3 regions of the Escherichia sp. XD33 genome follow, and region 1 is predicted to be linked to each of the others. Evidence: predicted binding sites of a transcription regulator. Region 1 holds the regulator's gene; each other region holds the start of a gene.
The links. The regulator LexA, encoded in region 1, represses DNA repair genes until DNA is damaged. The targets are predictions, from matches to a motif close to TNCTGTATGTACATACAGNA.
Positions count from the first base shown of each region.

Region 2: the regulator LexA is predicted to act here: its motif matches at 2,010-2,029, upstream of rmuC (DNA recombination protein RmuC).
Region 3: the regulator LexA is predicted to act here: its motif matches at 5,075-5,094, upstream of uvrB (excinuclease ABC subunit UvrB).

Region 1 covers NZ_JAENDM010000018.1:86,920-97,280, forward strand. Annotated here, with positions in the region: gene dusA (tRNA dihydrouridine(20/20a) synthase DusA) at 1-701, opposite strand, end outside; partial or broken gene K0778_RS12835 (DUF2713 domain-containing protein) at 1,064-2,049, opposite strand; gene zur (zinc uptake transcriptional repressor Zur) at 2,367-2,882, shown strand; gene K0778_RS12845 (CsbD family protein) at 2,924-3,133, opposite strand; gene dinF (MATE family efflux transporter DinF) at 3,249-4,574, opposite strand; gene lexA (transcriptional repressor LexA) at 4,647-5,255, opposite strand; gene dgkA (diacylglycerol kinase) at 5,365-5,733, opposite strand; gene plsB (glycerol-3-phosphate 1-O-acyltransferase PlsB) at 5,904-8,327, shown strand; gene ubiA (4-hydroxybenzoate octaprenyltransferase) at 8,482-9,354, opposite strand; gene ubiC (chorismate lyase) at 9,367-9,864, opposite strand; partial or broken gene K0778_RS12880 (SopA family protein) at 10,087-10,361, opposite strand, start outside.
Region 2 covers NZ_JAENDM010000015.1:9,571-19,931, reverse strand. Annotated here, with positions in the region: gene K0778_RS11050 (2-dehydro-3-deoxy-6-phosphogalactonate aldolase) at 1-71, opposite strand, end outside; gene K0778_RS11045 (2-dehydro-3-deoxygalactonokinase) at 61-1,065, opposite strand; gene K0778_RS11040 (IclR family transcriptional regulator) at 1,089-1,856, opposite strand; gene rmuC (DNA recombination protein RmuC) at 2,073-3,500, shown strand; gene ubiE (bifunctional demethylmenaquinone methyltransferase/2-methoxy-6-polyprenyl-1,4-benzoquinol methylase UbiE) at 3,595-4,350, shown strand; gene ubiJ (ubiquinone biosynthesis protein UbiJ) at 4,364-4,969, shown strand; gene ubiB (ubiquinone biosynthesis regulatory protein kinase UbiB) at 4,966-6,606, shown strand; gene tatA (Sec-independent protein translocase subunit TatA) at 6,685-6,954, shown strand; gene tatB (Sec-independent protein translocase protein TatB) at 6,958-7,473, shown strand; gene tatC (Sec-independent protein translocase subunit TatC) at 7,476-8,252, shown strand; gene tatD (3'-5' ssDNA/RNA exonuclease TatD) at 8,294-9,076, shown strand; gene rfaH (transcription/translation regulatory transformer protein RfaH) at 9,073-9,561, opposite strand; gene ubiD (4-hydroxy-3-polyprenylbenzoate decarboxylase) at 9,728-10,361, shown strand, end outside.
Region 3 covers NZ_JAENDM010000003.1:132,994-143,354, reverse strand. Annotated here, with positions in the region: gene bioA (adenosylmethionine--8-amino-7-oxononanoate transaminase) at 1-900, opposite strand, end outside; gene bioB (biotin synthase BioB) at 987-2,027, shown strand; gene bioF (8-amino-7-oxononanoate synthase) at 2,024-3,178, shown strand; gene bioC (malonyl-ACP O-methyltransferase BioC) at 3,165-3,920, shown strand; gene bioD (dethiobiotin synthase) at 3,913-4,590, shown strand; gene uvrB (excinuclease ABC subunit UvrB) at 5,169-7,190, shown strand; partial or broken gene K0778_RS28530 (hypothetical protein) at 7,227-7,324, opposite strand; gene yvcK (uridine diphosphate-N-acetylglucosamine-binding protein YvcK) at 7,382-8,290, opposite strand; molybdenum cofactor riboswitch at 8,555-8,699, shown strand; gene moaA (GTP 3',8-cyclase MoaA) at 8,687-9,676, shown strand; gene moaB (molybdenum cofactor biosynthesis protein B) at 9,698-10,210, shown strand; gene moaC (cyclic pyranopterin monophosphate synthase MoaC) at 10,213-10,361, shown strand, end outside.

The sequences.
Region 1 (10,361 bases):
TCTTCCAGCGACTTGATACCACCGTTAATCGACATTGTCAGATGCGGAAAGTCACGCTTCAGTTGATACACACGCGGATAATCGAGCGGCGGGATCTCACGGTTTTCTTTCGGACTTAACCCCGAAAGCCAGGCTTTACGTGCATGGATGATGAACATCTCACACTCGCCTTTGCCGGAAACGGTGTTGATGAAATCGCAGAGAAATTCATAGCTGTCCTGGTCGTCGATGCCAATACGCGTTTTCACCGTCACCGGAATCGACACCACATCGCGCATCGCTTTCACGCAGTCGGCAACCAGCTGCGCATTACCCATCAGACACGCACCAAACATGCCGTTCTGCACCCGGTCAGACGGGCAGCCGACATTCAGGTTGATCTCATCATATCCACGCGCTTCTGCCAGCTTCGCACACTGCGCCAGCGCCGCCGGATCACTACCGCCGAGTTGCAACGCTACCGGATGTTCTTCTTCACTATACGCCAGGTAATCACCTTTACCGTGAATAATCGCCCCTGTAGTTACCATTTCAGTATACAGCAACGTATTGCGGGAAAGCAGACGCAAGAAATAGCGGCAATGTCTGTCCGTCCAGTCGAGCATTGGTGCAACGCTAAACCGACCACTCCAGTGAACGTCAGTTTTTTCAGGCATTGCGCTGGTTTGGTTGATTTTTTGCATTTCAGAATTACCGTGCATTTTCAAATGTAGAGATTATTTTATCGATATATCATGGGGTTATGTTATTCAGCATCACTGTTCAGGAGGCTCAATAGCGGGGTACTATACCATAACAACAGGAAGCGCCTGTCTCATTGCAAAAGAAAATTGAGATCCTCTCAAGGCATGAAGCTCTCACGAAGTGATGGAAATAATCTTATTAGCCGTTAACTTTGTTAAGGCCAATGATAAATAATCCAGGTTCGACGATAAATAAAAAATCACACATTAAACTCTGGTGATATATCTCCCTGCTAATAGCATTGATAGAGAAAAAAGAACCCAATAAATATTGGGTCCTTTTATATAATGCCTTCTATACTATCGAAGAACTTCACATATTATTTCTCCGATTTAACCCCGAACAAATCATAAATTAATTTAGAAGTGTCTGTAAGTATTTTAATCTCTTCCTTTGAGGTTGGGTCAAACGACTTCGCGAAGCTAATTAATTGTGGTGCAGCATCTCGCATTTTGCTTAAAATATCAGGATCGAGCGTTCCTTCATTCACCAGATGTGACATCTTATCCAGATAGCCATCAAAATTCATTTCTCCCCCATCAGCCAGACGCTTCATCTCTCCCAGGTACTTCTTCATATCACGTTGAGATAATTTTTCAAACTGAGCTTTCAGGTAGCTCTCATTATTTTCATTAATATACACTGTTTCTGATAAATCTGCGTAGGCACTAGAATATGAAAGTGAAATTAACAGCGAAGCAAATAATTTTAAGCTGTTGTCATCATGTTCCTGGCAGGCATTAACAAACGTTAAAAAACCAGAACCTATTGCTTGAAAATGTATATTCGCTAAAGGTTCATTATCCTTAGATTCCTCATAAAATAGCTGAACCGTGGAGGGAAGGTCATTCTTAGTTTCTACATCAAAAGTACATTGTTCAATGGGCATTGCATCTTTATTATCCCCAAGATTACATATACTATTAATCGCGAAATGAAAAATAGCCCGGTCAACAACTGATGCAATAAAGTCACGATCGTTTAAATCCTCATCAGTGCAATCGTCAATATACTTATTGACCCACATTTTGAGATCATTTATTTGCTCAATTAAAAACACATTTTTTTACGTGCATGCCATAAATTATGCGTGATTCGTTGAATAAACAAATCTATTTTTGCAATAATTATATCCCGATGACGCAGCGCTGCATAATCAATAGATTTACCATATATATTATTTAATTTACCTTTGATTGAACCTCTATTATCTAATTTATCTTTGATTGCATCTTCATTATCGAATTGATTTGAATTGAGTGTTTTATTAAAGTATCTAGTTGCACCGGGTATTATCTTCAACATGATTCATCTACCTTTTTTGTCGTACCGTGTCCTCCTTATAATTCTTTTGCCATCTGGTCACTATCAAAAATCGCTCATAATTTCTGAACTACAGGTATGCGTTTAAACCCAGTTAAATAAATAGCGAGTTAACTTGAAGCAATTTATTTAAAAATGAATTATTAATTATTATCGTGTTGATAATGGTACGACAAGGCAACACAACACCTTACCTACAAAACAGAAAATCAACATTACGGCAACAATAAGGGTTCTCGGTGTTTTTCCTGGAACATGGTAAAGTAAGGACATTCTTAACCCCCACTTTGAGGTGCCCGATGGAAAAGACCACAACGCAGGAATTATTAGCGCAGGCTGAAAAAATCTGCGCGCAGCGTAATGTGCGCCTGACCCCACAGCGCCTGGAAGTGTTGCGCCTGATGAGTCTGCAGGATGGCGCTATCAGCGCTTATGATCTGCTTGATTTACTGCGCGAAGCTGAACCGCAAGCCAAGCCGCCAACGGTTTATCGCGCGCTGGATTTTCTGCTTGAGCAAGGTTTTGTGCATAAGGTGGAATCCACCAACAGTTATGTGCTCTGTCATCTGTTCGACCAGCCCACCCATACGTCAGCCATGTTTATTTGCGATCGCTGCGGCGCGGTGAAAGAAGAGTGTGCTGAAGGCGTGGAAGACATCATGCATACGCTGGCGGCAAAAATGGGTTTTGCCCTGCGGCATAATGTGATTGAAGCACATGGGCTCTGTGCGGCATGCGTGGAAGTGGAAGCGTGTCGTCATCCTGAACAGTGCCAGCATGATCACTCTGTGCAGGTGAAAAAGAAACCGCGTTAAGAGGGCGTACATCCTTGTACACGTCGGGCAGGAGGGATTAATTACCAGCGATATTCATTGCGGGTTTCCCAATCCACGACCTCTTTTTCTGCCTGATCTTTCTGATAACCATAACGTTCCTGGATTTTACCGACCAGTTGATCACGTTTACCTTCAATGATCGTCATATCATCATCGGTCAGTTTGCCCCATTGCTCTTTCACTTTACCTTTAAACTGTTTCCAGTTACCGCCGGCTTCATCTTTATTCATAATCAAGACCTCATCGTTAGGTTGTGAATGAGAGTACGTTCACTTTTCTTCTGAACGTGAGATTAAGTGTAGTCAGCAATTTGGCTTAGGATAATTTATTCAGAATTTTTAACCGTCACGTTGCGGCAAACCAGGTACCGTTACGCCAGTGACGCCGCCAGATAGCCGCCAGAGAAAGCCCGCGCAACGCCAGAAAGACGGTTAATGCCAGCCACAAACCATGATTACCCAGCCACGGCAGCGTAAGGAGCGTCAGCGCAAAACCTGCGGCGGCCACCGCCATACTGTTACGCATTTCGGCGGCACGCGTTGCGCCTATAAACATGCCGTCCAGCAGATAACACCAGACGCCAACCAACGGCAAAATCACCTGCCAGATAAGATAGCGGTCAGCCAGCTGCTGAATCTGGGTTAACGACGTCAGCAACGCAATGATGTGTTCCCCTGCCAGCAAATAAACCACCGAAAACAGTAACGCTACAATCCCCGACTGGCGGCACGCTGCCCGCCATACATCCAGCAACTGGCTACCGTCGCGCGCACCGTATGCCTGACCGGAGTGCGCTTCAACCGCGTAGGCAAAACCATCAAGCGCATAGGCGGTAAAGGTGAGTAGCGTCATCAGAACCGCGTTAACAGCGATAATGTCACTCCCCAGTCGCGCACCAAGTACGGTGATCGCGCCGAAACAGAGTTGCAACAACAGCGAACGCAGCATGATATCGCGGTTAAGCGCCAGCAAGCGACGGAAGTTTCCTCGCCAGGCAGTTTTCAGCATTTCGCCGGAAATTCCGCGTAGTTTGAGGATTTTACGCACCATTAGCAGACCAATCAGCAATGTTGCATATTCCGCAATAACCGTCGCCAGCGCCGCGCCCTGCACGTTCATATGCAGCCCCATCACTAGCCAGACATCCAGCACAATGTTGAGGATATTGCCGACCACTAACAAAATTACTGGCGCACGGGCATATTGCACGCCGAGTAACCAACCGAGTAATACCAGATTCGCCAGCGACGCCGGTGCGCTTAACCAGCGGATTTCAAGAAAGCGCCGCGCCTGTTCCAGGACTGCTTCACTACCGCCAACAATATGCAGAGCCAGATCGATAATCGGTGTACGCAGCAGCGCAATTAACGCCCCAGCCCCCAACGCCAACAGCAACGGTTGCACCAGCGCACGGGCTAATGCCTGAGGATTTTTGGCACCATAAGCCTGCGCAGTCAGCCCGGTGGTGCTCATGCGTAAAAACAGCAACAGCATAAAGAGAAAGCTGGTCGCCGTTGCACCAACCGCCACGCCGCCCAAATAAACCGGGCTATCAAGATGACCAATTACCGCCGTATCGACCAGTCCCAGCAACGGAACGGTGATATTGGAGAAAATCATGGGTAAGGCGAGATGCCAGAGTGCTTTATCAGATGAAGTGAGGAATGCCATGCAGACAAGCCTGATGAAGAGAGATGAAAAACAAACCGCGACGCCTGGCGGCATCGCGGTCTCAGAGATATGTTACAGCCAGTCGCCGTTGCGAATAACCCCAACCGCCAGCCCTTCAATGGTGAAGCTCTGCTGACGAAGGTCAACGACAATTGGTTTAAACTCGCTATTTTCTGGCAACAGTTCGACTTTATTGCCCTGTTTTTTCAGGCGCTTAACGGTAACTTCGTCATCAATACGTGCGACAACGACCTGACCGTTACGTACATCCTGAGTTTTATGCACTGCCAGCAAGTCACCATCCATAATGCCGATATCTTTCATCGACATCCCGCTGACGCGCAGCAGGAAATCAGCATTCGGCTTGAACAAGGAAGGATCGACCTGATAATGACCTTCAATATGCTGTTGCGCCAGAAGCGGTTCACCGGCAGCCACACGACCTACCAGCGGCAACCCTTCTTCCTCTTCCTGCAACAGACGAATCCCGCGTGATGCGCCGGAAACAATTTCAATAACGCCTTTGCGTGCCAGCGCCTTCAGATGTTCTTCAGCCGCGTTTGGGGAACGGAACCCCAAACGCTGCGCGATTTCCGCACGCGTCGGCGGCATACCTGTCTGGCTGATGTGATCACGGATGAGATCAAACACCTCTTGTTGCCTGGCCGTTAACGCTTTCATTCCGCCCCCTGGGTGTATATACAGTTATGCTGTGAGTATATACAGCAAAAGGCGATTTTGGAACCATAAACTGCACAATAAACCAGAGATTTATCGAAATCTGGAAGGGTTATCCAAAATGCGACCATAACAGGATGCACCAGGTTATCACGGCGACGATAATCGCAATCAGCACCGCGGCGGATCCCATATCTTTAGCGCGTCCGGAAAGCTCATGGTATTCAGAGCCAATTCGGTCAACCACTGCTTCGATGGCGCTATTGAGGATTTCCACAATCATCACCAGCATCACGGAGCTGATAAGCAGCACGCGGGTAATTGCGTCCACATCCAGCCAGCAGGCGATGACCACCGCCAACAATACCGCTACGCCTTCCTGACGGAATGCCGCTTCGTTGATCCATGCAGCGCGTAAACCTTTCCAGGAATAGCCAGCAGCTTTGATAATTCGGGTGAATCCAGTGGTATTATTGGCCATTGAAAGAACCTTTTTACATTATGAGCGTCAATATCAGTGTACCGTTAAATCCGATGATTCGGGTTTGCGTAACGCCGCGCGAAACATGAGCGGATACCACAGAATTTCCCATGACTTTCTGCTATCCTTGCCGCGCATTTGCATTATTAACCAGAGGCTTTACATCGTTTATGTCCGGCTGGCCACGAATTTACTACAAATTACTGAATTTACCATTAAGCATCCTGGTAAAAAGCAAGTCTATTCCGGCAGATCCTGCCCCGGAACTGGGGCTGGATACCTCTCGTCCAATTATGTACGTTTTACCGTACAACTCGAAAGCAGATTTGCTGACGTTGCGCGCCCAGTGTCTGGCACATGACCTGCCTGACCCGTTAGAGCCGCTGGAAATCGACGGCACGCTACTGCCGCGCTATGTGTTCATTCACGGCGGGCCGCGTGTATTCACCTATTACACGCCGAAAGAAGAGTCTATTAAGCTGTTCCACGACTATCTCGATTTGCACCGTAGCAACCCAAATCTGGATGTGCAGATGGTGCCAGTATCGGTGATGTTTGGTCGCGCGCCAGGGCGTGAAAAAGGCGAAGTGAACCCGCCGCTGCGTATGCTTAACGGCGTACAGAAATTTTTCGCTGTACTGTGGCTCGGTCGCGACAGTTTTGTGCGTTTCTCGCCGTCAGTTTCGCTGCGCCGTATGGCGGATGAACACGGCACGGATAAAACTATCGCGCAGAAACTGGCGCGCGTGGCGCGTATGCACTTTGCCCGTCAACGTCTGGCTGCCGTAGGCCCACGTCTGCCTGCTCGTCAGGATCTGTTTAATAAGCTGCTCGCCTCCCGCGCTATTGCGAAAGCGGTAGAAGATGAAGCGCGCAGCAAAAAAATCTCCCATGAAAAAGCGCAGCAGAACGCGATTGCGCTGATGGAAGAGATTGCGGCGAATTTCTCTTACGAGATGATCCGCCTGACTGACCGTATTCTGGGCTTTACCTGGAACCGCCTTTACCAGGGCATCAACGTCCATAACGCCGAGCGCGTTCGCCAGCTGGCCCACGACGGTCATGAGCTGGTATATGTGCCTTGCCACCGCAGTCACATGGACTACCTGCTGCTTTCTTACGTGCTGTACCACCAGGGGCTGGTGCCGCCGCATATCGCCGCCGGGATCAACCTGAACTTCTGGCCGGCCGGGCCGATTTTCCGCCGTCTGGGTGCGTTCTTTATTCGCCGTACTTTTAAAGGCAATAAGCTCTATTCCACCGTTTTCCGTGAGTATCTCGGCGAACTGTTCAGCCGTGGTTATTCCGTCGAGTACTTCGTGGAAGGCGGTCGTTCCCGTACGGGGCGTTTGCTGGATCCGAAAACCGGTACGCTGTCGATGACCATTCAGGCGATGCTGCGTGGCGGCACGCGTCCGATTACGCTGATTCCGATCTATATCGGTTATGAGCACGTCATGGAAGTGGGTACTTACGCCAAAGAACTGCGCGGTGCGACGAAAGAGAAAGAGAGCCTGCCGCAGATGCTGCGCGGTTTAAGCAAGCTGCGTAATCTCGGCCAGGGTTACGTCAATTTCGGTGAACCAATGCCGTTGATGACCTACCTTAACCAGCACGTACCAGACTGGCGTGAATCTATCGATCCCATCGAAGCGGTGCGTCCGGCCTGGTTAACGCCGACGGTCAATAATATTGCTGCCGATCTGATGGTACGCATTAACAACGCAGGCGCGGCAAACGCCATGAACCTGTGCTGTACTGCGCTACTGGCGTCACGTCAGCGCTCACTCACCCGCGAGCAGTTAACCGAGCAACTCAACTGCTACCTGGATCTGATGCGCAACGTACCTTACTCCACGGACTCTACCGTTCCTTCAGCCAGCGCCAGCGAGCTTATCGATCACGCGCTGCAAATGAACAAGTTTGAAGTCGAGAAAGACACTATCGGCGACATCATCATTCTGCCGCGCGAGCAAGCGGTGTTGATGACCTACTATCGCAACAACATTGCGCATATGTTGGTGCTGCCTTCGCTGATGGCGGCAATTGTCACCCAGCATCGCCACATCTCCCGCGACGTATTGATGGAGCACGTCAATGTGCTTTACCCAATGCTGAAAGCGGAGCTGTTCCTGCGCTGGGATCGCGACGAGTTGCCGGACGTTATTGATGCGCTGGCAAATGAGATGCAACGTCAGGGGCTGATTACCCTGCAAGATGATGAGTTGCATATCAACCCGGCGCATTCTCGCACGCTACAGCTGCTCGCCGCAGGCGCGCGCGAAACGCTGCAACGTTATGCCATCACCTTCTGGCTGTTGAGCGCCAACCCGTCGATCAACCGCGGTACGCTGGAGAAAGAGAGCCGCACCGTCGCGCAACGTCTCTCCGTGCTGCACGGTATCAACGCGCCGGAGTTCTTCGACAAGGCGGTGTTCAGTTCTCTGGTGCTGACGCTGCGTGATGAAGGGTATATCAGCGATAGCGGCGATGCCGAACCGGCAGAAACGATGAAGGTTTATCAGTTGCTGGCGGAGTTGATTACATCAGACGTGCGTTTGACGATTGAGAGTGCGACGCAGGGCGAAGGGTAATCAGTGAGAATTGCCGGATGCGGCGCAAACGCCTTATCCGGCTTACCATAATCTGCAAATTCAATAAATTGCGATCTGTTGTGTAGGCCTGAGAAGCGCAGCGCATCAGGCACCCCAGAAGAAAGCCGGATGATCATCCGGCTTTTTTACATCATCAGAAATGCCAGTAACTCATTGCCAGCCCTAAAAACAGTACCAGACCAACATAGTTATTATTCATAAATGCTTTAAAGCAGGCTTCACGCTCGCGGTTGGCAATCAGTTTTTGTTGATAAACAAACAGCGCGCCAGCCACCAGAATTGACCAGTAATATCCCCAGCCTAAGCCATTTAACTCACCGATGATCGCCATCAGCGCCAGTACGCCAATCTGCAAAATACCAATAATCAATTTATCGTATTGGCCGAACAGGATTGCCGTGGATTTAATGCCAATCTTCACATCATCATCGCGGTCAACCATCGCATACTGCGTGTCGTAAGCCACCGCCCAGAGAATATTGGCGAGGAACATTAACCAGCAACTCAATGGCACCGACTCACTCACAGCGGCAAAAGCCATTGGAATCGACCAGCCAAACGCCGCGCCCAGCACCACTTGCGGTAGATGGGTATACCGCTTCATAAACGGGTACACCCACGCCAGCGCTAGCGCGGCAATCGACAACAGAATGGTCATCGTATTCAGCGTCAGCACCAGTAAAAACGAAATCAGTACCAGCACGACAAACAGCGCGCGCGCCTCTTTCTCTGTTACCGCGCCGCTGGGAAGTGGTCGGTTCGCCGTGCGCTTAACATGACCATCAAACTTGCGGTCAGCATAATCATTCACCACACATCCGGCAGCGCGCATCAGCCAGACACCCGCGACAAACACCGCCAGGATCCAGAGCTGGGGAACGCCCGGTGTCGCCACCCACAACGCCCATAATGTTGGCCAGAGCAGCAGTAACGCGCCAATTGGCTTATCCGTACGCATTAAGCGATGAAACGCCAGCAGCTTATTCTGCGTCAGACTCCACTCCATATTTTTTTCCTCTTAGTACAACGGTGACGCCGGTAAAAACAGTTCTGTTAGCAACAGCGGTTTACCGCTTAATCGCAGGCGGGAACGTCGCCCCCACAGCCCGGCATCACGGCCTATCTCAATAAAGTCCCGGGTTAATGTCGATGATGTGAACAGATAGCGTCCTAACGGCGTTTTACCCAATTTTTGTAACGCCAGCTCCGGCCCGCTTAACGTTGACACAGGAACGACGGTACGACCGGCAAGCCACGGTTCACCATCGGCACATAACAAAATTTCACGTAACCAGTAACGAGACTCTTTCGGCAGCAGCGGCAGTTCTTCGGGGATTTCATTCTGCTCGACAAACCCTTCGCGGATCATCGTCACGCTTACCGTTTTTCCCTGCTGTTCAAAACGTTTTGTCATGGAATCCTCCAGCAACAGCCAGTCGAGCAGTTGCGGATCCAGGGCAGGGATCTCTTTAAAATAGCGCAGCGCACGCAGTTGCGTTAACGCGGGGTGTGACATGCCGAACTCTCCGTTACATAACGTAAAGGCATTGTATCGCAGAAAAGTGTTTACGGGAGATGTAAAGCAAATTAAGTGATCTAATACGCAACAAAAACGCAACAATCGCATGAAGTGGTAAAACGATGTTGAACCTTACGCTTTACCGATGCCCGTGCTGGCGAGGGCAACCGTAGGGGCATCACCGTCCAGGATGCCAGGAACGGTGATGTTTTCCTTTACTTAAACACCCTTATTCATTATACGATGAGCTCGCCAACTCGCAGTAAAAATTGGGAAAAGCGCATATTTACCATGAGATTTGGAGCTGAAAAGTGTTTCCTGAGTAAGATTAACAGGCAACATCTCATGTCTGGATTTGTAGATATACGTGGAATTCCAATTGGTATCTTTTGTAGGATTCAACATATCATGTAAGCGCTGGGAGCTTACCACCATAACTGGCCCATCATCGACTGAGGAGAACAGGATAAAGATATTATCGTTTCGTGTTAATT
Region 2 (10,361 bases), on a different contig from region 1:
ATCTCATCCGGTTTCACACCGCGTAAAATGGCGACTAAACCGGTTTTTTGCAAAAGCGTATTAAATGGCATGGGTACATTCCCTGGCGTTGGTGGACAGTAACCCGGCAGCGTGGGCGATTCGCCATAATCCCTGTTCAGTGGCATTGGGAATGGCGTGTATCTGTCTGTCGGGAAAAACGTGGTTGAATGCTTGTGAATAGCGGCTGTTCAGATTTGCGCTACCGATTAAGGCGATCGGTGTTGTGGCGGGTAAATCACGTAGCAAACTGGATGCCAGACCACATAATTCATGGCCTATCAGTAATCCGGAAAGGTAATCCCCCTGCGAGGACGACGTAAGATTACTGGTCAGCAGGCGCGAACGGGTCGAAAACAGCGTCGATAATAATCCGGTCTGATGATGCTCTTGTGCTGCTGTCAGCCCGTGGGTGAAGGCATCCCAGTGCGGTTCATCTCCAGGATGCATGGTGGCACCGAGAATCGAATGGCGGGATAAAACATCAAATAACTCGCCCGTCATAAAGGTTCGGAAATCGGTAATGGTGTTGTTTTCAACTACTGCCCATTTCGCATGTGTGCCGGGTAAGCCTATCAGCACTGGCATACCCTGATGGATCGCGTTTTGCAGGGCCGGTTCCATCGAGATAGCACCGAAGATTTGTGTCTCTTCGCCACGCATCACTTCGGGCATTTCACCTTCTTTAATCACGCCAGGAATGATGTGCAGCATTGTCTGCTGCTGGTGGATAACAGGCGTCAACTGCTTCGCCAGACCCTCGAGAGTGACCGGGCAAGGTAAATAAGCTGCTGGTTGCCACCCTTGCGCACTGCCGAGCATGCCGCAAGCCAGTACCGGGCATGGGGTTTGTGCCAGCCAGTCGCCGCAGACACGTAAAAACGTATCGTGGAAAGCGTCCTCACGTGTTGCTGCCTGGGAGGGTAATTTCATGATCCCCCAGGGGAATTCACGTTTTTCTTGTGGATTTGGTGATTCGCCAAAACGCCATGCCCGAAGCGATGACGTTCCCCAGTCCAGGGCAATAAATGAGGGTGCTCCCGGCATTAGTCGTTTCCTTTAATCATGGTTTATTTATCTTTGCGGACGTGCTTACCCCAGCCCAGTTCAGCGGATATCTCTTCTGCACAGGATTTGACGTAAGGTGCCAGTTCTTCCAGACGCGCCAGCGACATATACGTGGTGGTACTGGCGACAGAAATAGCCGCCACAATTTCATCCCGGGCGTTGTAAACCGGCGCTGCAACGCAACGGATAGTCGGCTCGTTCTCTTCCAGATCAAAAGCAAAACCACTGGCGGCATAACGACGCATGTTCTGAATAAATGCGCCCAGTTTTGTTTCATCACCACAGGTCTTAAACAGCGTGCGCCACTCTTCTTCTGTTCGGTTGAGGATCAATGCCTTGCCGATGCCGGTGATTGCCAGTGGCATGCGATGGCCTGGGCGTGAGCGCATTTCCAGCCCGCGCTGACTGTTGATCTTCTCCAGATACAGCACTTCGTCGCCTTCAACGATCCCCAGATGCACGGTGTCCAGGGTGTAACGGGCAAGGCGTTGCAAAACGGGCTGGGCAATTTCGTACAGCGAGGTGCTTTCCAGTGCTCTGGCACCGAATTCGATCAGTTTGGCACCCAGTTGGTAGCCCTGCGTTGGGACATGGCGCAGGTAGCGTTGTTCCACCAGAACGGTGACTAAACGATGGGTTGTGCTCCGGGTCGTGCCGGTGAACTCGCCGATACTTTTTAGGTCATGGCAGCCGTTATAAACAGCATTAAGAACCGCCAGTCCACGTAATAACGTTTGTGCGCCTGCGGTGGTTGAAGAGGTTTCTGCCATACGTTTCTCCTGATGATATTGCTGAAGTGTTCCACATAATGACGTGGGGAAAAGGTGATATATCCCACAATATAAACTCCATCTCATATTGTGGGATAAAATAATGAAAATTAACGATCGTTTTGCGTAGCGCCTCGCAGGAAACTTCTTTCAAACTGGACGTTTGTACAGCACAATTCTATTTTGTGCGGGTAAGTTGTTGCGTCAGGAGGCGTTGTGGATTTCTCAATCATGGTTTACGCAGTTATTGCATTGGTGGGTGTGGCAATTGGCTGGCTGTTTGCCAGTTATCAACATGCACAGCAAAAAGCCGAGCAATTCGCTGAACGTGAAGAGATGGTCGCGGAGTTAAGCGCGGCAAAACAACAAATTACCCAAAGCGAGCACTGGCGCGCTGAGTGCGAGTTACTCAATAACGAAGTGCGCAGCCTGCAAAGTATTAACACCTCGCTGGAGGCCGATCTGCGTGAAGTAACCACGCGGATGGAAGCCGCACAGCAACATGCTGACGATAAAGTTCGCCAGATGATTAACAGCGAGCAGCGCCTCAGTGAGCAGTTTGAAAACCTCGCCAACCGTATTTTTGAGCACAGCAATCGCCGGGTTGATGAGCAAAACCGTCAGAGTCTGAACAGCCTGTTGTCGCCGCTACGTGAACAACTGGACGGTTTCCGCCGTCAGGTTCAGGACAGCTTTGGTAAAGAAGCACAAGAACGCCATACCCTGACCCACGAAATTCGCAACCTCCAGCAGCTCAACGCGCAAATGGCCCAGGAAGCGATCAACCTGACGCGCGCGCTGAAAGGCGACAATAAAACCCAGGGCAACTGGGGCGAGGTAGTATTGACGCGGGTGCTGGAGGCTTCCGGTCTGCGTGAAGGGTATGAATATGAAACCCAGGTCAGCATCGAAAATGACGCCCGCTCGCGGATGCAGCCGGATGTCATCGTGCGGTTGCCGCAGGGAAAAGATGTGGTGATCGACGCCAAAATGACGCTGGTCGCCTATGAACGCTATTTCAACGCCGAAGATGACTACACCCGCGAAAGCGCGCTACAGGAACATATCGCGTCGGTGCGTAACCATATCCGTTTGCTGGGACGCAAAGATTATCAACAGCTGCCGGGGCTGCGAACCCTGGATTACGTGCTGATGTTTATTCCCGTTGAACCCGCTTTTTTACTGGCGCTTGACCGCCAGCCGGAGCTGATCACCGAAGCGTTGAAAAACAATATCATGCTGGTTAGCCCGACTACGCTGCTGGTGGCGTTGCGCACTATCGCCAACCTGTGGCGTTATGAGCATCAAAGCCGCAACGCCCAGCAAATCGCCGATCGTGCCAGCAAGCTGTACGACAAGATGCGTTTGTTCATCGATGACATGTCCGCGATTGGTCAAAGTCTCGACAAAGCGCAGGATAACTACCGCCAGGCAATGAAAAAACTCTCTTCAGGTCGCGGAAATGTGCTGGCGCAGGCAGAAGCGTTTCGCGGTTTAGGGGTAGAAATTAAACGCGAGATTAATCCGGATTTGGCTGAACAGGCGGTGAGCCAGGATGAAGAGTATCGACTGCGGTCGGTTCCGGAGCAGCCGAATGATGAAGCTTATCAACGCGATGATGAATATAATCAGCAGTCGCGCTAGCCCATTGGGGGTAGTTAAGCCGGGTAGAAATCTAGGGCATCGACGCCCAATCTGTTACACTTCTGGAACAATTTTTTGATGAGCAGGCATTGAGATGGTGGATAAGTCACAAGAAACGACGCACTTTGGTTTTCAGACCGTCGCGAAGGAACAAAAAGCGGATATGGTCGCCCACGTTTTCCATTCCGTGGCATCAAAATACGATGTCATGAATGATTTGATGTCATTCGGTATTCATCGTTTGTGGAAGCGATTCACGATTGATTGCAGCGGCGTACGCCGTGGGCAGACCGTGCTGGATCTGGCTGGTGGCACCGGCGACCTGACAGCGAAATTCTCCCGCCTGGTCGGAGAAACTGGCAAAGTGGTCCTTGCTGATATCAATGAATCCATGCTCAAAATGGGCCGCGAGAAGCTGCGTAATATCGGTGTGATTGGCAACGTTGAGTATGTTCAGGCGAACGCTGAGGCGCTGCCGTTCCCGGATAACACCTTTGATTGCATCACCATTTCGTTTGGTCTGCGTAACGTCACCGACAAAGATAAAGCACTGCGTTCAATGTATCGCGTGCTGAAACCCGGCGGCCGCCTGCTGGTGCTTGAGTTCTCGAAGCCAATTATCGAGCCGCTGAGCAAAGCCTATGATGCATACTCCTTCCATGTGCTGCCGCGTATTGGCTCACTGGTCGCGAACGACGCCGACAGCTACCGTTATCTGGCAGAATCCATCCGTATGCATCCCGATCAGGATACCCTGAAAGCCATGATGCAGGATGCCGGATTCGAAAGTGTCGACTACTACAATCTGACGGCAGGGGTTGTGGCGCTGCATCGTGGTTATAAGTTCTGACAGGAGACCGGAAATGCCTTTTAAACCTTTAGTGACGGCAGGAATTGAAAGTCTGCTCAACACCTTCCTGTATCGCTCACCCGCGCTGAAAACGGCCCGCTCGCGTCTGCTGGGTAAAGTATTGCGCGTGGAGGTAAAAGGCTTTTCGACGTCATTGATTCTGGTGTTCAGCGAACGCCAGGTTGATGTACTGGGCGAATGGGCAGGCGATGCTGACTGCACCGTTATCGCCTACGCCAGTGTGTTGCCGAAACTTCGCGATCGCCAGCAGCTTACCGCACTGATTCGCAGTGGTGAGCTGGAAGTGCAGGGCGATATTCAGGTGGTGCAAAACTTCGTTGCGCTGGCAGATCTGGCAGAGTTCGACCCTGCGGAACTGCTGGCCCCTTATACCGGTGATATCGCCGCTGAAGGAATCAGCAAAGCCATGCGCGGAGGCGCAAAGTTCCTGCATCACGGCATTAAGCGCCAGCAACGTTATGTGGCGGAAGCCATTACTGAAGAGTGGCGTATGGCACCCGGTCCGCTTGAAGTGGCCTGGTTTGCGGAAGAGACGGCTGCCGTCGAGCGTGCTGTTGATGCCCTGACCAAACGGCTGGAAAAACTGGAGGCTAAATGACGCCAGGTGAAGTACGGCGCCTATATTTCATCATTCGCACTTTTTTAAGCTACGGACTTGATGAACTGATCCCCAAAATGCGTATCACCCTGCCGCTACGGCTATGGCGATACTCATTATTCTGGATGCCAAATCGGCATAAAGACAAACTTTTAGGTGAGCGACTACGACTGGCCCTGCAAGAACTGGGGCCGGTTTGGATCAAGTTCGGGCAAATGTTATCAACCCGCCGCGATCTTTTTCCACCGCATATTGCCGATCAGCTGGCGTTATTGCAGGACAAAGTTGCTCCGTTTGATGGCAAGCTGGCGAAGCAGCAGATTGAAGCTGCAATGGGCGGCTTGCCGGTAGAAGCGTGGTTTGACGATTTTGAAATCAAGCCGCTGGCTTCTGCTTCTATCGCCCAGGTTCATACCGCGCGATTGAAATCGAATGGTAAAGAGGTGGTGATTAAAGTCATCCGCCCGGATATTTTGCCGGTCATTAAAGCGGATCTGAAACTTATCTACCGTCTGGCTCGCTGGGTGCCGCGTTTGCTGCCGGATGGTCGCCGTCTGCGCCCAACCGAAGTGGTGCGCGAGTACGAAAAGACCTTGATTGATGAACTGAATTTGCTGCGGGAATCTGCCAATGCCATTCAGCTTCGGCGCAATTTTGAAGACAGCCCGATGCTCTACATCCCGGAAGTTTACCCTGACTATTGTAGTGAAGGGATGATGGTGATGGAGCGCATTTACGGCATTCCGGTGTCTGATGTTGCGGCGCTGGAGAAAAACGGCACTAACATGAAATTGCTGGCGGAACGCGGCGTGCAGGTGTTCTTCACTCAGGTTTTCCGTGACAGCTTTTTCCATGCCGATATGCACCCTGGCAACATCTTCGTAAGCTATGAACACCCGGAAAACCCGAAATATATCGGCATTGATTGCGGGATTGTTGGCTCGCTAAACAAAGAAGATAAACGCTATCTGGCAGAAAACTTTATCGCCTTCTTTAATCGCGACTATCGCAAAGTGGCAGAGCTACACGTCGATTCAGGCTGGGTGCCACCAGATACCAACGTTGAAGAGTTCGAATTTGCCATTCGTACGGTCTGTGAACCTATCTTTGAGAAACCGCTGGCCGAAATTTCGTTTGGACATGTACTGTTAAATCTGTTTAATACGGCGCGTCGCTTCAATATGGAAGTGCAGCCGCAACTGGTGTTACTCCAGAAAACCCTGCTCTATGTCGAAGGGGTAGGACGCCAGCTTTATCCGCAGCTCGATTTATGGAAAACAGCGAAGCCTTTCCTGGAGTCGTGGATTAAAGATCAGGTCGGTATTCCTGCGCTGGTGAGAGCATTTAAAGAAAAAGCGCCGTTCTGGGTCGAAAAAATGCCAGAACTGCCTGAATTGGTTTACGACAGTTTGCGCCAGGGCAAGTATTTACAGCACAGTGTTGATAAGATTGCCCGCGAGCTTCAGTCAAATCATGTACGTCAGGGACAATCGCGTTATTTTCTCGGAATTGGCGCTACGTTAGTATTAAGTGGCACATTCTTGTTGGTCAGCCGACCTGAATGGGGGCTGATGCCCGGCTGGTTAATGGCAGGTGGTCTGATCGCCTGGTTTGTCGGTTGGCGCAAAACACGCTGATTTTTTCATCGCTCAAGGCGGGCCGTGTAACGTATAATGCGGCTTTGTTTAATCATCATCTACCACAGAGGAACATGTATGGGTGGTATCAGTATTTGGCAGTTATTGATTATTGCCGTCATCGTTGTACTGCTTTTTGGCACCAAAAAGCTCGGCTCCATCGGTTCCGATCTTGGTGCGTCGATCAAAGGTTTTAAAAAAGCAATGAGCGATGATGAACCAAAGCAGGATAAAACCAGTCAGGATGCTGATTTTACTGCGAAAACTATCGCCGATAAGCAGGCGGATACGAATCAGGAACAGGCTAAAACAGAAGACGCGAAGCGCCACGATAAAGAGCAGGTGTAATCCGTGTTTGATATCGGTTTTAGCGAACTGCTATTGGTGTTCATCATCGGCCTCGTCGTTCTGGGGCCGCAACGACTGCCTGTGGCGGTAAAAACGGTAGCGGGCTGGATTCGCGCGTTGCGTTCACTGGCGACAACGGTGCAGAACGAACTGACCCAGGAGTTAAAACTCCAGGAGTTTCAGGACAGTCTGAAAAAGGTTGAAAAGGCGAGCCTCACTAACCTGACACCCGAACTGAAAGCGTCGATGGATGAACTACGCCAGGCCGCGGAGTCGATGAAGCGTTCCTACGTTGCAAACGATCCTGAAAAGGCGAGCGATGAAGCGCACACCATCCATAACCCGGTGGTGAAAGATAATGAAGCTGCGCATGAGGGCGTAACGCCTGCCGCTGCACAAACGCAGGCCAGTTCGCCGGAACAGAAGCCAGAAACCACGCCAGAGCCGGTGGTAAAACCTGCTGCGGACGCTGAACCGAAAACCGCTGCACCTTCCCCTTCGTCGAGTGATAAACCGTAAACATGTCTGTAGAAGATACTCAACCGCTTATCACGCATCTGATTGAGCTGCGTAAGCGTCTGCTGAACTGCATTATCGCGGTGATCGTGATATTCCTGTGTCTGGTCTATTTCGCCAATGACATCTATCACCTGGTATCCGCGCCATTGATCAAGCAGTTGCCGCAAGGTTCAACGATGATCGCCACCGACGTGGCCTCGCCGTTCTTTACGCCGATCAAGCTGACCTTTATGGTGTCGCTGATTCTGTCAGCGCCGGTGATTCTCTATCAGGTGTGGGCATTTATCGCCCCAGCGCTGTATAAGCATGAACGTCGCCTGGTGGTGCCGCTGCTGGTTTCCAGCTCTCTGCTGTTTTATATCGGCATGGCGTTCGCCTACTTTGTGGTCTTTCCGCTGGCATTTGGCTTCCTTGCCAATACCGCGCCGGAAGGGGTGCAGGTATCCACCGACATCGCCAGCTATTTAAGCTTCGTTATGGCGCTGTTTATGGCGTTTGGTGTCTCCTTTGAAGTGCCGGTGGCAATTGTGCTGCTGTGCTGGATGGGGATTACCTCGCCAGAAGACTTACGCAAAAAACGCCCGTATGTGCTGGTTGGTGCATTCGTTGTCGGGATGTTGCTGACGCCGCCGGATGTCTTCTCGCAAACGCTGTTGGCGATCCCGATGTACTGTCTGTTTGAAATCGGTGTCTTCTTCTCACGCTTTTACGTTGGTAAAGGGCGAAATCGGGAAGAGGAAAACGACGCTGAAGCAGAAAGCGAAAAAACTGAAGAATAAATTCAACCGCCCGTCAGGGCGGTTGTCATATGGAGTACAGGATGTTTGATATCGGCGTTAATTTGACCAGTTCGCAATTTGCGAAAGACCGTGATGATGTTGTAGCGCGCGCTTTTGACGCGGGAGTTAATGGGCTACTCATCACCGGCACTAACCTGCGTGAAAGCCAGCAGGCGCAAAAGCTGGCGCGTCAGTATTCGTCCTGTTGGTCAACGGCGGGCGTACATCCTCACGACAGCAGCCAGTGGCAAGCTGCGACTGAAGAAGCGATTATTGAGCTGGCCGCGCAGCCAGAAGTGGTGGCGATTGGTGAATGTGGTCTCGACTTTAACCGCAACTTTTCGACGCCGGAAGAGCAGGAACGCGCTTTTGTTGCCCAGCTACGCATTGCCGCAGATTTAAACATGCCGGTATTTATGCACTGTCGCGATGCCCACGAGCGGTTTATGACATTGCTGGAGCCGTGGCTGGATAAACTGCCTGGTGCGGTTCTTCATTGCTTTACCGGCACACGCGAAGAGATGCAGGCGTGCGTGGCGCATGGAATTTATATCGGCATTACCGGTTGGGTTTGCGATGAACGACGCGGACTGGAGCTGCGGGAACTTTTGCCGTTGATTCCGGCGGAAAAATTACTGATCGAAACTGATGCGCCGTATCTGCTCCCTCGCGATCTCACGCCAAAGCCATCATCCCGGCGCAACGAGCCAGCCCATCTGCCCCATATTTTGCAACGTATTGCGCACTGGCGTGGAGAAGATGCCGCATGGCTGGCTGCCACCACGGATGCTAATGTCAAAACACTGTTTGGGATTGCGTTTTAGAGTTTGCGGAACTCGGTGTTCTTCACACTGTGCTTAATCTCTTTATTAATAAGATTAAGCAATAGCATGGAGCGAGCCTCACCATCGGGTTCGGTGAAAATGGCCTGAAAGCCTTCGAACGCGCCTTCGGTAATAATCACCTTATCTCCCGGATAAGGGGTTGCCGGATCGACAATGTCTTTCGGTTTATATACCGATAGCTGATGAATCACCGCCGATGGGACTATCGCTGGCGACGCGCCAAAGCGCACGAAGTGACTGACACCGCGGGTCGCGTTGATAGTCGTGGTATGAATCACTTCTGGATCAAATTCGACAAACAGGTAGTTGGGAAACAATGGCTCACTGACTGCAGTACGTTTTCCACGCACGATTTTTTCCAGGGTGATCATCGGTGCCAGGCAATTCACAGCCTGTCTTTCGAGGTGTTCCTGGGCACGTTGAAGTTGCCCGCGCTTGCAGTACAGTAAATACCAGGATTGCATAATGACTCTTATCCGTTTAATCGGGGCGCAAGGATAGCAAAAGCTTTACGCTAAGTTAATTATATTCCCCGGTTTGCGTTATACCGTCAGAGTTCACGCTAATTTAACAAATTTACAGCATCGCAAAGATGAACGCCGTATAATGGGCGCAGATTAAGAGGCTACAATGGACGCCATGAAATATAACGATTTACGCGACTTCTTGACGCTGCTTGAACAGCAGGGTGAGCTAAAACGTATCACGCTCCCGGTGGATCCGCATCTGGAAATCACTGAAATTGCTGACCGCACTTTGCGTGCCGGTGGGCCTGCGCTGTTGTTCGAAAACCCTAAAGGCTACTCAATGCCGGTGCTGTGCAACCTGTTCGGTACGCCAAAGCGCGTGGCGATGGGCATGGGGCAGGAAGATGTTTCGGCGCTGCGTGAAGTTGGTAAATTATTGGCGTTTCTGAAAGAGCCGGAGCCGCCAAAAGGTTTCCGCGACCTGTTTGATAAACTGCCGCAGTTTAAGCAAGTATTGAACATGCCGACAAAGCGGCTGCGTGGTGCGCCCTGCCAACAAAAAATCGTCTCTGGCGATGACGTCGATCTCAATCGCATTCCCATTATGACCTGCTGGCCGGAAGATGCCGCGCCGCTGATTACCTGGGGGCTGACAGTGACGCGCGGCCCACATAAAGAGCGGCAGAATCTGGGCATTTATCGCCAGCAGCTGATTGGTAAAAACAAACTGATTATGCGCTGGCTGTCGCATCGCGGCGGCGCGCTGGATTATCAGGAGTGGTGTGCGGCGCATCCGG
Region 3 (10,361 bases), on a different contig from region 1:
TTCACCGTTACTGATGGTTTCTGCAACCTCGCGCGTGGTGAGTGTGGCGGAAAGGGTCATTGTGCCGCCGGTTAAGGCTTTACCGAGGCACAAAATGTCCGGCGCGATTTCTGCATGTTCACAGGCAAACAGTTTCCCGGTACGACCAAATCCAGTGGCGATCTCGTCGGCAATCAGCAAGATACCTTCGCGATCGCATATTTTGCGGATTCGTTTTAACCATTCCGGATGGTACATGCGCATCCCGCCTGCGCCCTGGACAATCGGCTCAATGATCACCGCCGCGATTTCATGACGATGCGCCGCCATCAGGCGGGCAAAGCCCACCATATCGCGCTCATCCCATTCGCCATCCATGCGGCTTTGCGGGGCGGGAGCAAACAGGTTTTCTGGCAGGTAGCCTTTCCACAGACTGTGCATTGAGTTATCCGGATCGCACACCGACATCGCGCCAAAGGTATCGCCATGATAACCATTGCGGAAGGTCAGAAAACGCTGGCGCGCTTCGCCTTTGGCTTGCCAGTACTGCAACGCCATTTTCATCGCCACTTCCACCGCTACGGAACCGGAGTCCGCGAGAAAAACGCACTCCAGCGGTTGCGGCGTCATCGCCACCAGTTTGCGGCACAGCTCAATGGCTGGCGCATGGGTGATACCGCCAAACATCACATGCGACATGGCATCAATTTGCGACTTCATCGCCGCATTAAGCTGCGGGTGATTGTAGCCGTGGATCGCCGCCCACCAGGACGACATACCGTCAACCAGGCGTCTGCCGTCAGACAAAATCAGCTCGCAACCTTCGGCGCTCACCACCGGATAAACCGGCAGAGGGGAGGTCATGGATGTGTATGGGTGCCAGATATGGCGTTGGTCAAAGGCAAGATCGTCCGTTGTCATAATCGACTTGTAAACCAAATTGAAAAGATTTAGGTTTACAAGTCTACACCGAATTAACAACAAAAAACACGTTTTGGAGAAGCCCCATGGCTCACCGCCCACGCTGGACATTGTCGCAAGTCACAGAATTATTTGAAAAACCGTTGCTGGATCTGCTGTTTGAAGCGCAGCAGGTGCATCGCCAGCATTTCGATCCTCGTCAGGTGCAGGTCAGCACGTTGCTGTCGATTAAGACCGGAGCTTGTCCGGAAGATTGCAAATACTGCCCGCAAAGCTCGCGCTACAAAACCGGGCTGGAAGCCGAGCGGTTGATGGAAGTTGAACAGGTGCTGGAGTCGGCGCGCAAAGCGAAAGCGGCAGGATCGACGCGCTTCTGTATGGGCGCGGCGTGGAAGAATCCCCACGAACGCGATATGCCGTACCTGGAACAAATGGTGCAGGGGGTAAAAGCGATGGGGCTGGAGGCGTGTATGACGCTGGGCACGTTGAGTGAATCTCAGGCGCAGCGCCTCGCGAACGCCGGGCTGGATTACTACAACCACAACCTGGACACCTCGCCGGAGTTTTACGGCAATATCATCACCACACGCACTTATCAGGAACGCCTCGATACGCTGGAAAAAGTGCGCGATGCCGGGATCAAAGTCTGTTCTGGCGGCATTGTGGGCTTAGGCGAAACGGTAAAAGATCGCGCCGGATTATTGCTGCAACTGGCAAACCTGCCGACGCCGCCGGAAAGCGTGCCAATCAACATGCTGGTGAAGGTGAAAGGCACGCCGCTTGCCGATAACGATGATGTCGATGCCTTTGATTTTATTCGCACCATTGCGGTCGCGCGGATCATGATGCCAACCTCTTACGTGCGCCTTTCTGCCGGACGCGAGCAGATGAACGAACAGACTCAGGCGATGTGCTTTATGGCAGGCGCAAACTCGATTTTCTACGGTTGCAAACTGCTGACCACGCCGAATCCGGAAGAAGATAAAGACCTGCAACTGTTCCGCAAACTGGGGCTAAATCCGCAGCAAACTGCCGTGCTGGCAGGGGATAACGAACAACAGCAACGTCTTGAACAGGCGCTGATGACCCCGGACACCGACGAATATTACAACGCGGCAGCATTATGAGCTGGCAGGAGAAAATCAACGCGGCGCTCGATGCGCGGCGTGCTGCCGATGCCCTGCGTCGCCGTTATCCGGTGGCGCAAGGAGCCGGACGCTGGCTGGTGGCGGATGATCGCCAGTATCTGAACTTTTCCAGTAACGATTATTTAGGTTTAAGCCATCATCCGCAAATTATCCGTGCCTGGCAGCAGGGGGCGGAGCAATTTGGCATCGGTAGCGGCGGCTCCGGTCACGTCAGCGGTTATAGCGTGGTGCATCAGGCACTGGAAGAAGAGCTGGCCGAGTGGCTTGGCTATTCGCGGGCACTGCTGTTTATCTCTGGTTTCGCCGCTAATCAGGCAGTTATTGCCGCGATGATGGCGAAAGAGGACCGTATTGCTGCCGACCGGCTTAGCCATGCCTCATTGCTGGAAGCTGCCAGTTTAAGCCCGTCGCAGCTTCGCCGTTTTGCTCATAACGATGTCACTCATTTGGCGCGATTGCTTGCTTCCCCCTGTCCGGGGCAGCAAATGGTGGTGACAGAAGGCGTGTTCAGCATGGACGGCGATAGTGCGCCACTGGCGGAAATCCAGCAGGTAACGCAACAGCACAATGGCTGGTTGATGGTTGATGATGCCCACGGCACGGGCGTTATCGGGGAGCAGGGGCGCGGCAGCTGCTGGCTGCAAAAGGTAAAACCAGAATTGCTGGTAGTGACTTTTGGCAAAGGATTTGGCGTCAGCGGGGCAGCGGTGCTTTGCTCCAGTACGGTGGCGGATTATCTGCTGCAATTCGCCCGCCACCTTATCTACAGCACCAGTATGCCGCCCGCTCAGGCGCAGGCATTACGTGCGTCGCTGGCGGTCATTCGCAGTGATGAGGGTGATGCACGGCGCGAAAAACTGGCGGCACTCATTACGCGTTTTCGTGCCGGAGTACAGGATTTGCCGTTTACGCTTGCTGATTCATGCAGCGCCATCCAGCCATTGATTGTCGGTGATAACAGCCGTGCGTTACAACTGGCAGAAAAACTGCGCCAGCAAGGCTGCTGGGTCACGGCGATTCGCCCGCCAACCGTACCCGCTGGTACTGCGCGACTGCGCTTAACGCTAACCGCTGCGCATGAAATGCAGGATATCGACCGTCTGCTGGAGGTGCTGCATGGCAACGGTTAATAAACAAGCCATTGCAGCGGCATTTGGTCGGGCAGCCGCACACTATGAGCAACATGCAGATCTACAGCGCCAGAGTGCTGACGCCTTACTGGCAATGCTTCCACAGCGTAAATACACCCACGTACTGGACGCGGGTTGTGGACCTGGCTGGATGAGCCGCCACTGGCGGGAACGTCACGCGCAGGTGACGGCCTTAGATCTCTCGCCGCCAATGCTTGTTCAGGCACGCCAGAAGGATGCCGCAGACCATTATCTGGCGGGAGATATCGAATCCCTGCCGTTAGCGACTGCGACGTTCGATCTTGCATGGAGCAATCTCGCAGTGCAGTGGTGCGGTAATTTATCCACGGCACTCCGCGAGCTGTATCGGGTGGTGCGCCCCAAAGGCGTGGTCGCGTTTACCACGCTGGTGCAGGGATCGTTACCCGAACTGCATCAGGCGTGGCAGGCGGTGGACGAGCGTCCGCATGCTAATCGCTTTTTACCGCCAGATGAAATCGAACAGTCGCTGAACGGCGTGCATTATCAACATCATATTCAGCCCATCACGCTGTGGTTTGATGATGCGCTCAGTGCCATGCGTTCGCTGAAAGGCATCGGTGCCACGCATCTTCATGAAGGGCGCGACCCGCGAATATTAACGCGTTCGCAGTTGCAGCGATTGCAACTGGCCTGGCCGCAACAGCAGGGGCGATATCCTCTGACGTATCATCTTTTTTTGGGAGTGATTGCTCGTGAGTAAACGTTATTTTGTCACCGGAACGGATACCGAAGTGGGGAAAACTGTCGCCAGTTGTGCACTTTTACAAGCCGCAAAGGCAGCAGGCTACCGGACGGCAGGTTATAAACCGGTCGCCTCTGGCAGCGAAAAGACCCCGGAAGGTTTACGCAATAGCGACGCGCTGGCGTTACAGCGCAACAGCAGCCTGCAGCTGGATTACGCAACAGTAAATCCTTACACCTTCGCAGAACCCACTTCGCCGCACATCATCAGCGCGCAAGAGGGCAGACCGATAGAATCATTGGTAATGAGCGCCGGATTACGCGCGCTTGAACAACAGGCTGACTGGGTGTTAGTGGAAGGTGCTGGCGGCTGGTTTACGCCGCTTTCTGACACTTTCACTTTTGCAGATTGGGTAACACAGGAACAACTGCCGGTGATACTGGTAGTTGGTGTGAAACTCGGCTGTATTAATCACGCGATGTTGACTGCACAGGTAATACAACACGCCGGACTGACTCTGGCGGGTTGGGTGGCGAACGATGTTACGCCTCCGGGAAAACGTCACGCTGAATATATGACCACGCTCACCCGCATGATTCCCGCGCCGCTGCTGGGAGAGATCCCCTGGCTTGCAGAAAATCCAGAAAATGCGGCAACCGGAAAGTACATAAACCTTGCCTTGTTGTAGCCATTCTGTATTTGGTTAAATTGCGAGCGAGATCGCGTCTTCGATTGACTGCAATTTAACCAATTAAATTCTAAAATAATCACGAAAAAAATTTTACTTCCGCCTCATGCGGCGAATGTGGGAATTGCCCAGGCGGCGGGGGATAGGGGCTGGAGACAGTTATCCACTATTCCTGTGGATAACCATGTGTATTAGAGTTAGAAAACACGAGGCAAGCGAGAGAATACGCGGCTTGCACGCGAATTGGCGTTAAAGACGGCTCAAAGAAATATCTTTTATTTTTTAACTGGTTAGATAAATGCAATGGCAGTCACTGAACAGGCATCTCTTGCCATAAAACTGTCATCACTCATCTTGACAAATGTTAAAAAAGCCGTTGCTTTGGGGATAACCCGGTAAGGCCGGAGTTTTATCTCGCCACAGAGTAAATTTTGCTCATGATTGACAGCGGAGTTTACGCTGTATCAGAAATATTATGGTGATGAACTGTTTTTTTATCCAGTATAATTTGTTGGCATAATTAAGTACGACGAGTAAAATTACATACCTGCCCGCCCAACTCCTTCAGGTAGCGACTCATGAGTAAACCGTTCAAACTGAATTCCGCTTTTAAACCTTCTGGCGATCAGCCAGAGGCGATTCGACGTCTCGAAGAGGGGCTGGAAGATGGCCTGGCGCACCAGACGTTACTTGGCGTGACTGGCTCAGGGAAAACCTTCACCATTGCCAATGTCATTGCTGACCTTCAGCGCCCAACCATGGTACTTGCGCCCAACAAAACGCTGGCGGCCCAGCTGTATGGCGAAATGAAAGAGTTCTTCCCGGAAAACGCGGTGGAATATTTCGTTTCCTACTACGACTACTATCAGCCGGAAGCCTATGTACCGAGTTCCGACACTTTCATTGAGAAAGATGCCTCGGTTAACGAACATATTGAGCAGATGCGTTTGTCCGCCACCAAAGCGATGCTGGAGCGGCGTGATGTGGTTGTGGTGGCGTCTGTTTCCGCGATTTATGGTCTGGGCGATCCTGATTTATATCTCAAGATGATGCTCCATCTCACGGTCGGTATGATTATCGATCAGCGCGCGATTCTGCGCCGACTGGCGGAGCTGCAATACGCTCGTAATGATCAAGCATTCCAGCGTGGTACTTTCCGCGTTCGTGGCGAGGTGATAGATATCTTCCCGGCAGAATCGGATGACATTGCACTTCGCGTGGAACTGTTTGACGAGGAAGTGGAACGATTGTCGTTATTTGACCCGCTGACCGGGCAGATTGTTTCCACTATTCCACGTTTTACCATCTACCCGAAAACGCACTACGTCACACCGCGCGAGCGCATCGTACAGGCGATGGAGGAGATCAAAGAAGAGCTGGCCGCCAGACGCAAAGTGCTGTTGGAAAACAACAAACTGCTGGAAGAGCAGCGGCTGACCCAGCGTACCCAGTTTGATCTGGAGATGATGAACGAGCTGGGCTACTGTTCGGGGATTGAAAACTACTCGCGCTTCCTCTCCGGTCGTGGACCGGGTGAGCCACCGCCGACGCTGTTTGATTACCTGCCTGCCGATGGGCTGCTGGTCGTCGATGAATCTCACGTCACCATTCCACAAATTGGCGGCATGTATCGCGGTGACCGGGCGCGTAAAGAGACACTGGTGGAGTACGGCTTCCGCCTGCCATCAGCGCTGGATAACCGTCCGCTTAAGTTTGAAGAGTTCGAAGCATTAGCGCCGCAAACCATCTATGTTTCGGCGACGCCGGGTAATTACGAGCTGGAAAAATCCGGCGGCGATGTGGTGGATCAGGTGGTGCGTCCAACCGGATTGCTTGACCCGATTATCGAAGTGCGGCCGGTGGCGACACAGGTTGATGATCTTCTTTCGGAGATTCGTCAGCGAGCGGCAATTAACGAACGCGTACTGGTCACCACACTGACCAAGCGGATGGCGGAAGATCTTACCGAATATCTCGAAGAACATGGCGAGCGCGTGCGTTATCTTCACTCAGATATCGACACCGTCGAACGTATGGAGATTATCCGCGACTTGCGTCTGGGTGAGTTCGACGTGCTGGTAGGGATCAACTTACTGCGCGAAGGTCTGGATATGCCGGAAGTGTCGCTGGTGGCGATCCTCGACGCTGACAAAGAAGGCTTCCTGCGTTCCGAACGTTCGTTGATCCAGACCATTGGTCGTGCGGCACGTAACGTTAACGGTAAAGCGATTCTCTACGGCGATAAGATCACCCCATCAATGGCGAAAGCGATTGGCGAAACCGAACGTCGCCGTGAGAAACAGCAGAAGTACAACGAGGAACACGGAATTACGCCGCAAGGCTTGAACAAGAAAGTGGTCGATATCCTGGCGCTGGGGCAGAACATTGCCAAAACCAAAGCGAAGGGCAGAGGAAAATCGCGCCCGATTGTTGAGCCGGATAATGTGCCGATGGATATGTCGCCTAAAGCGTTGCAGCAGAAAATCCATGAGCTGGAAGGGTTGATGATGCAACACGCGCAGAATCTGGAGTTCGAAGAAGCGGCGCAAATTCGTGACCAGTTGCATCAGCTGCGTGAGCTGTTTATCGCGGCATCGTAACAGGATAGCGAAGAAGACTGATGACAAACGGAAAACAGCCTGATGCGCTACGCTTATCAGGCCTACATTTTCTCCGCAATATATTGAATTTGCGCGGTTTGTAGGCCGGATAAGGCGTTCACGCCGCATCCGGCATAAACAACGCGCACTTTGTCTTCAATAGGAAGCCGGAATTTTCCTTCGGATTTCCGTTAACCTAAAGCCTGTAACGCCTTTTCCAGCGCGTTATGTAACAACTGGCGGTCATGACGATACGGAATATCGCTGGCCTCCAGTACCTCCTGGATCACAATCCGCTCTTTCACCGCCGAGACATCCACTTTTGGCCCGACGATGACCGCATCAATGACCTTTTTACCAACATACTGCTCCATAATTGCCAGCTTGCTTTCCAGCTTCAAATTAGCCGCAGGTAAACTCAACTCACGCCCCAGATTGCCGATATAAACCATCGGCGCTGGCGTGCGGCGTAATGCCTGGGCGATTTCCTTCAGCAGCAGAATTGGCATCAGGCTGGTATAAAAACTGCCAGGCCCAATAATGATGAGATCCGCTTCATTGATAGCGTGAACCGCCTCACGCGTTGCGGGTACATTAGGCGTTAACAATAACTCTTGAATCGGCGTAGTTAACTGGTCGATATTGACCTCGCCGTAAACTTCATGTCCCTGATCGTCAATCGCCATCAGATCAACAGGATGCTCTGACATTGGAATCAAATGCGTATCCACTTTCAGCAGATTACGAATTAAATTGATGGCTTCCAGAGGCCGCACGCTAAGGTGATCCAGCGCCTTTAACATCAAGTTTCCGAGATTATGACCGGAAAGTTCGCCATTGCCACCAAAACGGTATTCAAACATCGCGGAGGCGACGCTCGGTTCCGTTATCAGCTGGTTGAGGCAGTTGCGCATATCGCCCCAGGCAATGCCGCCTTCTGAACGGCGAATACGCCCCGTCGAGCCACCATTATCGGTGGTGGTGACGATACCCGTTAAACGAGAACCCAAAGACGAAAGTGATGAGAGAACGCGTCCCAGTCCATGCCCTCCGCCGAGAGCAACGACACGATCAAGATCAGCCAGCGTACGATTGCGCATATAGTTTCCTGGAGTCAGATTATCCGCGCTACAGTAGCGCAAATTGCGGGGAAACAGCAATTAACCTGCCAATATTGAGGATACAAACTATTTTCTTCTACCTCTAAAGGACGATGCACGCTATGCCTCCCTGATGATGTATATCAAAGTAAAACCGCCATTTTCCCTTATTCTGTAGCGAAATAGCACGATCATGACGCTATATACATGATTACATAGCGAAAGTGTGGATGGTAAAAATCTCATTTACACGCTAGTATCGGCATAACCACTAAACACTCTAGCCTCTGCACCTGGGTCAACTGATACGGTGCTTTGGCCGTGACAATGCTCGTAAAGATTGCCACCAGGGCGAAGGAAGAAATGACTTCGCCTCCCGTATCTGGAAAGGTGTACATGGCTTCACAACTGACTGATGCATTTGCGCGTAAGTTTTACTACTTGCGCCTGTCGATTACCGATGTGTGTAACTTTCGTTGCACCTACTGCCTGCCGGATGGCTACAAACCGAGCGGCGTCACCAATAAAGGCTTTCTTACCGTCGATGAAATTCGCCGGGTTACGCGCGCCTTCGCCAGTCTGGGCACCGAAAAAGTGCGCCTGACAGGAGGAGAGCCGTCTTTACGCCGCGACTTTACCGATATCATCGCCGCTGTGCGGGAAAACGACGCTATCCGCCAGATTGCGGTCACAACCAATGGTTACCGTCTGGAACGCGATGTGGCGAGCTGGCGCGATGCGGGACTTACTGGCATTAACGTCAGTGTCGACAGTCTGGACGCCCGCCAGTTTCACGCTATTACCGGGCAGGATAAATTCAACCAGGTCATGGCAGGGATTGATGCTGCATTTGAGGCCGGTTTTGAGAAGGTCAAAGTCAATACCGTGCTGATGCGTGATGTTAATCATCACCAGCTCGACACCTTTCTGAACTGGATCCAGCATCGCCCTATCCAGCTGCGTTTCATCGAACTGATGGAAACGGGCGAGGGCAGCGAGCTCTTCCGTAAGCATCACATCTCTGGTCAGGTTCTGCGTGACGAGCTACTGCGTCGCGGCTGGATCCACCAATTACGTCAACGCAGCGACGGTCCCGCGCAAGTCTTTTGCCATCCAGATTACGCCGGAGAGATTGGCCTTATCATGCCGTATGAAAAAGACTTCTGCGCCACTTGCAACCGCCTGCGCGTTTCCTCCATTGGTAAACTCCATCTCTGCCTGTTTGGTGAAGGCGGCGTTAACCTGCGCGATCTGCTGGAAGACGATACCCAGCAACAGGCGCTGGAAGCGCGTATTTCAGCGGCGCTGCGGGAGAAGAAACAGACCCATTTCCTGCATCAAAACAACACCGGTATTACGCAAAACTTATCGTACATTGGCGGCTAAAACGTCAAAAGGAGAGATCAGATGAGTCAGGTAAGCACTGAATTTATCCCGACCCGTATTGCTATTCTTACGGTTTCTAATCGTCGCGGTGAAGAAGACGATACCTCCGGTCACTATCTGCGCGATTCGGCGCAAGAAGCGGGCCATCACGTTGTCGATAAAGCCATTGTGAAAGAAAACCGCTACGCTATTCGCGCTCAGGTATCTGCGTGGATCGCCAGCGACGATGTACAAGTGGTATTGATTACGGGTGGTACTGGCCTGACGGAAGGTGATCAGGCTCCCGAAGCATTGCTGCCGTTGTTCGACCGTGAAGTTGAAGGTTTTGGTGAAGTGTTCCGGATGTTGTCGTTTGAAGAGATTGGCACTTCCACGTTGCAATCTCGTGCGGTAGCGGGCGTCGCCAACAAAACGCTGATTTTCGCCATGCCGGGTTCGACCAAAGCGTGCCGTACCGCATGGGAAAATATCATCGCGCCGCAGCTGGATGCCCGTACGCGTCCGTGTAATTTCCATCCACATTTGAAGAAATAAGTATGTCGCAACTGACCCATATCAACGCCGCTGGCGAAGCGCACATGGTGGATGTCTCCGCCAAAGCGGAAACCGTGCGTGAAGCGCGGGCGGAAGCCTTTGTCACCATGCGCAGCGAGACGCTGGCGATGATTATTGATGGTCGCCACCA